3 regions of the Pantoea sp. X-Soil-ISGK-285 genome follow, and region 1 is predicted to be linked to each of the others. Evidence: predicted binding sites of a transcription regulator. Region 1 holds the regulator's gene; each other region holds the start of a gene.
The links. The regulator PurR, encoded in region 1, represses purine synthesis genes. The targets are predictions, from matches to a motif close to CANGCAAACGTTTGCNTG.
Positions count from the first base shown of each region.

Region 1 (3,532 bases):
CTGCACCGCCTGTGCAGAGAAACCGCAGCTTGGCAGTTTCGGGGAACCTTTCATGTACAGCAGGATCGGGTTTTCTGCGATCTGGCGCTGAATTTTTTCTACAGTACTCATAATTGCCTTCCTTAATTCGTCACATCGTGTTTGTTTATTGTAGCGACTTCGCAGCGTGACTGAAAACGAGATTTTGATCGCTGCCCGATTAAATCGCCATCATTGTTAAGTCCTGCTCCGGGACACCTGAATTCCTGATTATTAACAGCAGGTAACAGATTAATAATTCGTAATAATTTCGTTGATATAAGACGCTGAAAATGTTCATTTTCAGCACAATTGCGTGGGTTGCAAAGATTAATATTAAAAGGCATTACAGTTTTTAAAAGAACTGGACTAGAATGGCCTGGGCGCTGATCCTGGATCAGATTAATCTCAACTTTGTCGCGGTGCGTAGTGGCCCTGACAACTTAACTAATCAACGGACTATGCGTTTAATCATTACGTTTTTCATGCTGGCCTTTGCGCAACTGTTTTTCAACATCGCCGCTGCGTCGCCTCACGCGCCGGTGAACGTCAGTACGCATAAAGCAGAGAAAAAGAGTGCGCGCGACGATGAGCGTCGCAAGCGTCGCCCGGTCAAAACGGTGACGAAAAAGACTCGCCTCAGCCCGGTTCAAAAACTAAAAACAAAAAAACTGAAAAAAGTCGAACTCACCGCGAAACAGACGCCTGCTAAAAAGACCTCGCTAAAAACCGCCCGTCTCAGTAAGAACAAAGAGAAAAAACGTTATGGTCATCAGCGCCTGCTGAAAACCGCTGAGGTCACCACCAGCGAGACCGGCACGATTAAGATGAGCAAATCTCACCGTCAGCGCTACCAGAAGGCCCGCGAAACCGCGATGACCAAGCTGATGGGTCAGTTGGGTAAACCCTATCAGTGGGGCGGCACCTCTCCCCATACCGGTTTCGATTGCAGCGGCCTGGTCTGGTACGCCTATAAAGATCTGGTGAAGTTTAAGATCCCACGTACTGCTAACGAGATGTACCACCTGCGTGATGCCGCGCCGATCAAGCGTGAGTCGCTGGAGAAAGGCGATCTGGTCTTCTTCCGTATCAATGGACGCGGTACTGCGGACCATGTCGGCGTTTACCTGGGTGATGGCAAGTTTATCCAGTCGCCACGCACCGGCAAAGATATTCAGATCAGCGCGTTAGGAGAAGATTACTGGCAGCGCCACTATATTGGTGCCCGTCGGGTGATGACGCCAAAAACCATACGCTGAGCAGCAGAACAACCAGAAGAGAGCCGGGATAATCCCGGCTTTTTTTTAGTGCAGAATAGCGGTAAAACTAAAGGCCACAATCATCAGCAGACAGCCCGCGGTGGTCATTAAAGCCAGTTTAAGATCGGTACTCATTGCTTGCTCCTTAGTCACACAATTAGCAGGGGTATCGCATTTTCCCACAGGGCCCGGTAAAAATCTCGTTTTATCCGTTCAGCCTTGTTAGAATCCCGCCTTTGTTGCGCAACGCGCGCAACCCTGATTCCGTTTGCGCACGTTTTCAGGCGCTTTTACGCCGCCAGCGGCCTGTTTCCTGGCCATGAATGCTGCATTTTTGCGGAAAAAAACCTGAACAGACGCAAACGTTTAACACTACGCTTATCATAGAGTTAGATAAGCACTGGAGTCCGATTTTCATGGCAACAATTAAAGATGTGGCGAAACGCGCTGGCGTCTCAACGACCACCGTTTCGCACGTCATCAATAAAACCCGCTTTGTGGCTGAAGAGACGCGCAACGCGGTCTGGCAGGCGATTAAAGAACTGCACTACTCGCCGAGCGCCGTGGCGCGCAGCCTGAAAGTGAACCACACCAAAACGCTGGGCCTGCTTGCCACCTCCAGCGAAGCGCCCTATTTCGCTGAAATTATCGAAGCGGTTGAAAATCACTGCTTTGACAAAGGCTATACGCTGATTCTGGGTAATGCGCATAACGATCTGCAAAAACAGCGCGCCTATCTCAGCATGATGGCGCAGAAACGCGTCGATGGGCTGCTGGTGATGTGCTCTGAATATCCGGACGATCTGCTGCAGATGCTGGAAGAGAACCGCAATATCCCGATGGTGGTGATGGACTGGGGTGAATCGCGCGCCGACTTCACCGACACGGTACTGGATAATGCTTTCCAGGGCGGCTATCTGGCGGGACGCTATCTGATTGAACGCGGACACCGGGATATTGGTGCAATCCCCGGCCAGATGGAGCGTAACACCGGTGGCGGACGTCATGCCGGTTTCCTGAAGGCGATGGAAGAAGCGGGTATTCAGCCACGCGCCGAGTGGATTGTGCAGGGTGACTTTGAGCCGGAGTCGGGCTATCAGGCGATGCAGCAGATCCTGTCGCAGAAGCAGCGTCCCACGGCGGTGTTCTGTGGCGGTGACATCATGGCGATGGGCGCGATTTGCGCCGCCGACGAGATGGGTTTACGCGTCCCCCAGGATATTTCGGTGATCGGCTATGACAATGTGCGCAACGCCCGTTATTTTGCACCGGCCCTGACCACAGTGCATCAGCCTAAAGCCCAGCTGGGTGAGAAAGCGCTGGAAATGCTGCTGGACCGCATTACCAGTAAACGCGAAGTGTCACAAACGATTGAGGTCCATCCCACGCTGATTGAGCGCCGTTCCGTGGCCGATGGCCCGTTCCGCGACTATCGCCGTTAATGCTCGCTTAACCACTCCTGATTAAGCGTTTGCGCATCACCCAGATAGCTGAGCAACCAGCCTGTCGCCGGTGATGCGCGATCCTCTGCCCAGCTGACGCAGCATGGGCTGTCCGGAAACGCCACCGGCAGCGTCAGTTCAACCAGCTCGCCGCTGTCGAGCAGTGGCCTGGCCAGATGGCCCGGCACCATCGCCACACACAATCCCGCCTGCACGCACTCGAGCCCGGTTTGCCACTCCGGCACCACCAGCCGGCGCTGGTTATCCAGCGTCCATGTCATACGACGCGGCAGTGCGCGAGAAGTATCTTCCAGCACCAGGGATGGCCAGCTCCGCAGCGTGTCATCATCTATCTGGCTCGCCTGTGTCAGAGGATGGTCGGGCGCAACCACGCAGCGCCAGTTAAGCGTGCCCATATCCCGAAAAGCAAAACGTCCGCCCACCGGTATCGCCTGAGTGGCACCAATCGCCACTTCCACCCGGCCATCGGCCAGCGCATCCCAGACGCCGTTAAAGACTTCATAGCTGATGATCAGCTCCATATCAGGAAAGTGGCGATAGAAATCTTTGACCAGCTGCCGGGTGCGCTGAGGTTTAGCGATACGGTCAACGGCTATGCTTAGCTGGCCGCGCCAGCCGTTAGCCAGCTGCTGACACTGTCGCCGGGTGGCAAGCATTTTTTTGATGACGCTGCGTCCTTCCCGGACAAAATGCTCACCCGCCGGGGTCAGAACCACTTCGCGATGCTGCCGTTCAAACAGCGGTACCGCCAGCCAGTTTTCCAGCTGACGCACCGTATAGCTGATGGCAGAG
Region 1 is NZ_AP035938.1:1,878,782-1,882,313, reverse strand. It holds gene AC6I8B_RS08980 (Grx4 family monothiol glutaredoxin) at 1-114, opposite strand, end outside; gene AC6I8B_RS08975 (C40 family peptidase) at 480-1,277, shown strand; gene cydH (cytochrome bd-I oxidase subunit CydH) at 1,323-1,412, opposite strand; gene purR (HTH-type transcriptional repressor PurR) at 1,694-2,719, shown strand; gene punR (DNA-binding transcriptional activator PunR) at 2,716-3,532, opposite strand, start outside.

Region 2 (3,532 bases), 1.8 Mb from region 1:
CGCCGTAGCTGGCGCGCCGATGAAAACCCCGCCGCCAGCGCCGCTTTTTCGGCAGATTCACCCTGCTGCTGACGCTGGCGTGCCACGCCAACCCGCAGCTGCTCATGGTATTCACGCACGCTAATCCCCAGATGCTGGCGAAACAGCCGCGCCAGATGGCGGCTGCTGACATGCGTGCGTCCGGCCAGCTCGGTCAGGGTCCAACCGTGCTCAGGATGGGCAATCATCAGATCCTGCGCCCGGTGAATGGCCGGATGCATGTGGTTGCGGTAACGCAGCCACGGCGAAAGTTGCGGATCGTCACCGGCACGGCGAAACCAGACCACCATCTCCCGCGCTACCGCCAGCGCGGTTTGCGTATCGCAGAGCTGATTAATCAGATGCAGCGCCAGATCGATTCCCGCCGTGATGCCTGCGCTGGTCCAGATATTCTCATGCCCGACAAACACCCGGTTCTCCTGCACCCGTGCGCGCGGGGCCGCGGCTTTCAGACGGGCAATCACATCATGATGAGTGGTGCAGAGCACGTCATCCAGCATGCCTGCCTGCGCCGCCAGCAGCGCACCCGAGCAGACGCAGACCAGCATAAAGGTCTGCGCGCGCAGCGCGGCGTGCTGGCGCATCAGCCACTCGCGAGCCTCTCCGGCCTGCGGCGTGGCGTAACAGACCTGCGAGTCATAGACGCCAGGCACCACCAGCAGACTCCCGGCGGGCAACTGATCAGGTAACGGTTCGATGCCGCCAATGGTCATGCCGGTGGAGCAGACCACCTCCGGCTGCGGGCCGATGTAGCGCAGCATAAAGCGCTCGCCCGCCAGCTTCAGCGTCTCGGCCGGGCCGGTGAGATCCAGCGCCATCACGCCGGGCAGGGTTAAAAACCAGACGATGTGTGTCATGCTGGCCCGCGCTGCTACACCAGATCCCAGCCACGGGCGCGCCACAGCGCAGGCAGTTGCGCCATATCGTCGAAGCGCGTCACCAGCGGATGATCCAGTTCAGGGTTGTGCGGGTCAGCGCAGTAGTAGTAGACCGGAATGCCGGCGGCGATACCGGCGCGGGCGCCCGCTTCGGAGTCATCCACCAGAATGCAGCGCTCAATCGGTACCTGCATCTGTTCCGCCGCGTGGTACATCAGTTCCGGATCGGGCTTCCAGTGCAGAATGTCATAGCCGCTGTAGAGGTGCTCCGCAAACAGCGGCAGCATGCCGGTTAAGCCCAGCGAGTGCTGCATCTTTTTTACCGTCCCGTTTGAAACTACGCACATCGGCACCTTGATCTGCTCAACCAGCGCTTTCGCGCCCGGGATAGGCTGCAGTTGCTGATCAAACAGCCGCGCGACCTCTGCGCGATAAGCAGTCTCCACCTCTTCCATCGGTAGCGTCACCTGATGCGCGTCGCCGACGTCACGAATAATGTCGTAGAGTTTGACGCCCTTATACTTTTCAAACATCTGCTGCAGCGACAGTTCCAGGCCGTAACGGGCAAAGGTGTTGACGTAGGCCTGGGTACAGAGCAACTCACTGTCCACCAGCGTGCCATCGCAATCAAAAAAGACGCATTCTACTGACATCAGACTCTATCCTTCGATTCAGGGGTGTGCTCCACACTCTACCGCACTCAGCGCAGATTGCGAGACTGGCAATCGGTTGCGAAAAATCATTGTATTGCCCCGGTAAAATCGCCAGGATACGCGCCGATGATTTTTTCTTCTGGATGGATGGCATGAGCAAGCAAGGCGTTTTGCAGCGCATCTTCAGGCTGCAGGAACATGGCACCACGGTGCGCACCGAAGTGATCGCGGGTATCACCACCTTTCTGACGATGGTCTACATCGTCTTCGTCAATCCGCAGATCCTCGGCGTCGCCGGCATGGATACCCAGGCGGTGTTTGTGACCACCTGTCTGATTGCCGCTTTCGGCAGCATTCTGATGGGACTGTTTGCCAATCTGCCGGTGGCGCTGGCGCCCGCAATGGGGCTGAACGCCTTTTTTGCCTTTGTGGTGGTTGGCGCGATGGGCTATTCGTGGCAGGTGGGTATGGGCGCGATCTTCTGGGGTGCGGTCGGCCTGCTGATCCTGACGCTGCTGCGGGTTCGCTACTGGATGATTGCCAATATCCCGCTGAGCCTGCGCGTCGGCATTACCGCCGGTATCGGCCTGTTTATCGCCATGATGGGGCTGAAGAATGCCGGTATTATCGTGCCGAATCCCGATACCCTGGTGGCCGTGGGGAACCTGACCTCGCACAGCGTACTGCTGGGCGCGCTGGGCTTCTTTATCATCGCTATTCTGGCATCACGCAATATCCACGCGGCGGTGCTGATCTCGATGGTGGTTACTACCGCTATCGGCTGGATGCTGGGTGACGTGAAGTTTGTCGGCCTGTTCTCTGCGCCGCCTTCCATTACTTCTGTGGTCGGCCAGGTGGATATCAAAGGCGCCTTCAACATCGGCATGGCAGGCGTGATCTTCTCCTTTATGCTGGTCAATCTGTTCGACTCCTCCGGCACGCTGATTGGCGTCACCGATAAAGCGGGACTGACCGATGAAACCGGCACTTTCCCGCGCATGCAGCAGGCGCTCTATGTCGACAGCATCAGTTCAGTGAGTGGCGCGCTGGCAGGCACCTCATCCGTGACCGCCTATATCGAAAGCACCTCGGGCGTGGCGATTGGTGGCCGTACCGGCCTGATGGCCGTGGTCACCGGCCTGCTGTTCCTGCTGGTGACCTTCCTGTCACCGCTGGCCGCGATGGTGCCGTCCTACGCCGCTGCAGGCGCGCTGATTTACGTTGGGGTGTTAATGACCGCCAGCCTGTCGCGCGTTCGCTGGGATGATTTGACCGAAGCCGTTCCGGCGTTTGTGACCGCCGCCATGATGCCCTTCAGTTTTTCCATCACCGAAGGTATTGCGCTGGGATTCATTGCTTACTGCGTCATGAAGCTGGGTACTGGCCGCTGGCGTGAAATCAGCCCCTGCGTAGTGATTGTTGCTCTGCTGTTTGTGCTGAAGATTGTTTTTGTAGACGCGCACTAAGCGCATTCAGGGCCGCAACCTCCGGGTTGCGGCTTTTTACATTTCAGGATGCAGGCTGCGCTCGCTGGGCAGGCTGGTCAGCCGCAAAGCATGAGGCCCGATGTTGGGCTTACCCATCTCTATTTCGCGTAATGCGTGCCACTGAAAGGCGTTATCCATCTCCCACAGATGCAGACGCTGAGTCGCAGACGACAGCGCACACGACCAGACCAGCATGGGCTCCGCATCACACACCACCTGAATATCGGGATAGAGTGAAGATCGCAGCCGACCCGCACCGGGCAACAGGCGCAGCGAATCCAGTCCCCGATCGCCCTCTCCCGTCAGCTTGAGAATGCTCTGGCGTAATGTCCAGATCTGCGTCACCGCCTCCATGGCATCCTGCTGGGCATTGATCCAGGCGATCTCGCCCGAGGTTAATCCCTGAATCAGCTGCTCCTGAGTCTGACGGCTTCTGGCATGCACAATCTCCATATCCAGACCGGCACGCCCACCC
Region 2 is NZ_AP035938.1:66,006-69,537, reverse strand. It holds gene AC6I8B_RS00330 (GlxA family transcriptional regulator) at 1-896, opposite strand, end outside; gene yieH (6-phosphogluconate phosphatase) at 911-1,570, opposite strand; gene AC6I8B_RS00320 (NCS2 family permease) at 1,723-3,036, shown strand; gene AC6I8B_RS00315 (4'-phosphopantetheinyl transferase family protein) at 3,073-3,532, opposite strand, start outside.
Region 2: a site for PurR is predicted at 1,636-1,653, ahead of AC6I8B_RS00320 (NCS2 family permease). Genes of this name have one in related genera too.

Region 3 (3,532 bases), 1.2 Mb from region 1:
AAAATCGAGATGGTGGTGGGCGACGATATCGTTGATACCTGCGTCGAGACCATTATGCGTACTGCGCAGACCGGCAAAATCGGTGATGGTAAAATCTTTGTCTTCGACGTGGCGCGCGTGGTGCGCATCCGTACTGGCGAAGAGGATGAAGAGGCGATCTGATTATCTCTTTATCAGCTCTTTATCAGCATAAAGAAGCCCGCGCTGCGGGCTTTTTTTATTGCTCAATTACATCCCTTTGTGCGGGCCAAAGAGTTCGTAATGAATGCGTGTATCTGCCACGCTGGCATCGCGCAGTTGCGCCACCACATGCTGCATAAAGGGCAGCGGACCGCAGAGGTAGAAGTGGGTGTCGGGTGAGGCGAGACGTGCGGAGATCGCGGTGATATCCATCAGACCCTGCGCGTCATAGCGACCGGCATCTTCAGCGGCGGGATGGCGATACCAGACCTGACTGACGAAATCGGTGAGCTGCGCGCCCGTAGCTATCACTTCCGGGCCAAATGCATGCTGTTTGCCGTTCTCTGCTGCGTGCAGCCAGCTGACCGGCGCGCGGTGCTGGCGGGCCGCCAGTGCATGCAGCATGGCCAGCATCGGCGTCTGACCCACGCCCGCGGAAATCAGCGCCACCGGGGTTGCAGCATCGACCTCAAGGAAGAAGTCGCCATGCGGTGCGGCCAGCATCAGCTCATCACCCACTTTGCCATTCTGATGCAGCCAGCCGGAGACGGTGCCCTGCGCTTCACGTTTCACCGCAATCCGATAATCTTTGCCATTACTGAGGTGAGTAAGCGAGTACTGACGAATCTGGTGATGTTCGAAACTGGCGGGCTGCAGATGCACCGTCAGATACTGACCCGGTTTAAAGGCCGCCACCGGGCCGCCATCTACCGGACTGAAGGTAAAGCTTTTAATCACCTCGCTCTGCTGCTCAATAGCACTGATGCGAAACGCACGAGTGCCGCGCCAGCCACCGGTTTGCTGCTCCGTCGCCTGGTAAATCTCCTCTTCGCGATTAATGAACACATCCGCCAGTACGCCATAGGCACGACCCCAGGCTGCCAGCGCCTCTTCACCCGGATTCAGCAGCTCTTTAATGGTTGCCAGCAGATTTTCACCGACGATGGCATATTGCGCAGGCTGAATATTCAGGCTGGTATGTTTCTGCGCAATCTTTTCCACCGCAGGCAGCAGCACGGCCAGGTTCTCCAGATTCGCGCCATAGGCGCAAATGGCGTTGAACAGCGCTTCACGCTGATCGCCATTGCGCTGGTTGTTCATATTGAAAACATTTTTGAGTTCCGGATGGTGCGAAAGCATGCGGTCATAGAAGTGTGCGGTAAGCGCAGGACCACAGGCGGCGATGGCAGGCAGGGTCGATTTTACCGTGGCGATAGTGTGTGCATCAAGCATAAAAACGGCCTCTCATTTAAAGATGTATATTAAATGCATCTTATAGCGTCTCGCCTGTGGTGTAAATAACCCGATAAATTTCCCGGTTGTCAAAGTGGCAACTTTTTGGTGCATCCTGAGAAGCCGCCGTCACATCCTGAAGAAAAATCGTGGCGTCTGAACAGGGTGAAAAGGTGTAAAAAAGCCCTGCCAGTAGCCAGCCAATCGTTTGCGTAAAAAGAGGAGGTTCACCCTACCTTCACCTGTTAAAACGGTTTACACTGTGGGCCTTCGCCCCTGAAGGGGGGTAAATACCGTCAGAAAGTTAGCTGAGTCAGGAGATCCGGATGTTAAAGCGTGATATGAACATTGCCGATTACGATGCCGAGTTGTGGCAGGCGATGGAGCAGGAGACAGTGCGTCAGGAAGAGCACATTGAACTGATTGCTTCTGAAAACTACACCAGCCCGCGTATTATGCAGGCACAAGGTTCTCAGCTCACCAATAAATACGCTGAAGGCTATCCGGGCAAACGCTACTACGGCGGCTGTGAGTACGTTGATATCGTTGAGCAACTGGCGATCGATCGCGCAAAAGAACTGTTTGGTGCCGATTACGCTAACGTGCAGCCACACTCAGGTTCACAGGCTAACTTTGCGGTTTACACCGCGCTGCTGCAGCCGGGCGATACTATTCTGGGGATGAACCTGGCGCACGGTGGACACCTGACTCACGGCTCACCGGTTAACCTGTCGGGCAAACTCTATAACGTTGTGGCTTACGGTATCGATGAGACCGGTAAAATTGACTACGACGAACTGGCTGAACTGGCGAAAACCCACAAGCCAAAAATGATCGTTGGCGGATTCTCAGCTTACTCCGGCGTTTGCGACTGGGCGAAAATGCGCGAAATCGCGGATAGCGTAGGTGCATGGCTGTTTGTGGACATGGCACACGTTGCCGGCCTGATTGCTGCAGACGTTTACCCGAGTCCGATCCCGCATGCGCACATCGTGACCTCTACCACTCACAAAACGCTGGCGGGTCCGCGCGGTGGTATCATTCTGGCGAAAAACGGCGACGAAGATTTCTATAAGAAACTGAACTCTGCTGTCTTCCCTGGCGGTCAGGGCGGTCCTCTGATGCACGTTATCGCTGGTAAAGCGGTTGCGTTCAAAGAGGCGATGGAGCCGGAATTCAAAACCTACCAGCAGCAGGTGGCAAAAAACGCCAAAGCGATGGTTGAGGTGCTGATTGAGCGTGGCTATGACATCGTTTCTGGCGGCACGTATAACCATCTGTTCCTGATCGATCTGGTGAGCAAAAACCTGACTGGTAAAGAAGCGGATGCGGCGCTGGGCCGTGCCAACATCACGGTTAATAAAAACAGCGTGCCTAACGATCCGAAAAGCCCGTTTGTCACTTCCGGTATCCGTATCGGTACGCCAGCTGTTACCCGTCGTGGCTTCAACGAAGCGGACGTGCGTGAGCTGGCTGGCTGGATCGCGGATGTGCTGGATAACGTCAATGACGAAGCAACCATTGAGCGCACCAAAAAGAAAGTGCTGGAAATCTGCAGCCGTCTGCCGGTCTACGCTTAATCGTTAACCTGTTGTGAGACAGCATACAAAGGATGGCATCAGCCATCCTTTTTTATTGTTAAAAAACGAGTGCGTGTTAGCTGTGATACCGGAGTTGCTCAGGAAACACGGTCAGATCGGAAAGTCGCTAAAGCCAATCCCTGGCCGCTCGGCCCGCGCCATCATTGGCGCGGGACGCTTTCCTCCTCTGACCGTGTTTCCTGCGCGTGAAATTCAGATGTAGCGGCAAGAGGCGCTCTGATTTGGATTGGTTAGTGTTCTGAAAGGATGGCATCAGCCATCCTTTTTTATTGCCTGTCCTGCGGCGCTCTGCCAGAGTAGCGCCCACTCATGCTGCCAGGCAGCACTCTTGCTGGAGGGAATATGGCAATCGGCTCCGCCAGATGGCTCGGATTGGGCTACTTCACTTACTTCTTCTGTTACGGCATCTATCTGCCATTCTGGGGCGTGTGGCTGAAAGGCACCGGTCTTGATGCTGAAAAGATTGGCCTGCTGCTCGGCTGTGGCATGGTGGCACGCTTTGTCGGCAGTCTGCTTAT
Region 3 is NZ_AP035938.1:3,073,278-3,076,809, reverse strand. It holds gene glnB (nitrogen regulatory protein P-II) at 1-162, shown strand, start outside; gene hmpA (NO-inducible flavohemoprotein) at 229-1,413, opposite strand; gene glyA (serine hydroxymethyltransferase) at 1,740-2,993, shown strand; gene AC6I8B_RS14490 (3-phenylpropionate MFS transporter) at 3,357-3,532, shown strand, end outside.
Region 3: a site for PurR is predicted at 1,611-1,628, ahead of glyA (serine hydroxymethyltransferase). Genes of this name have one in related genera too.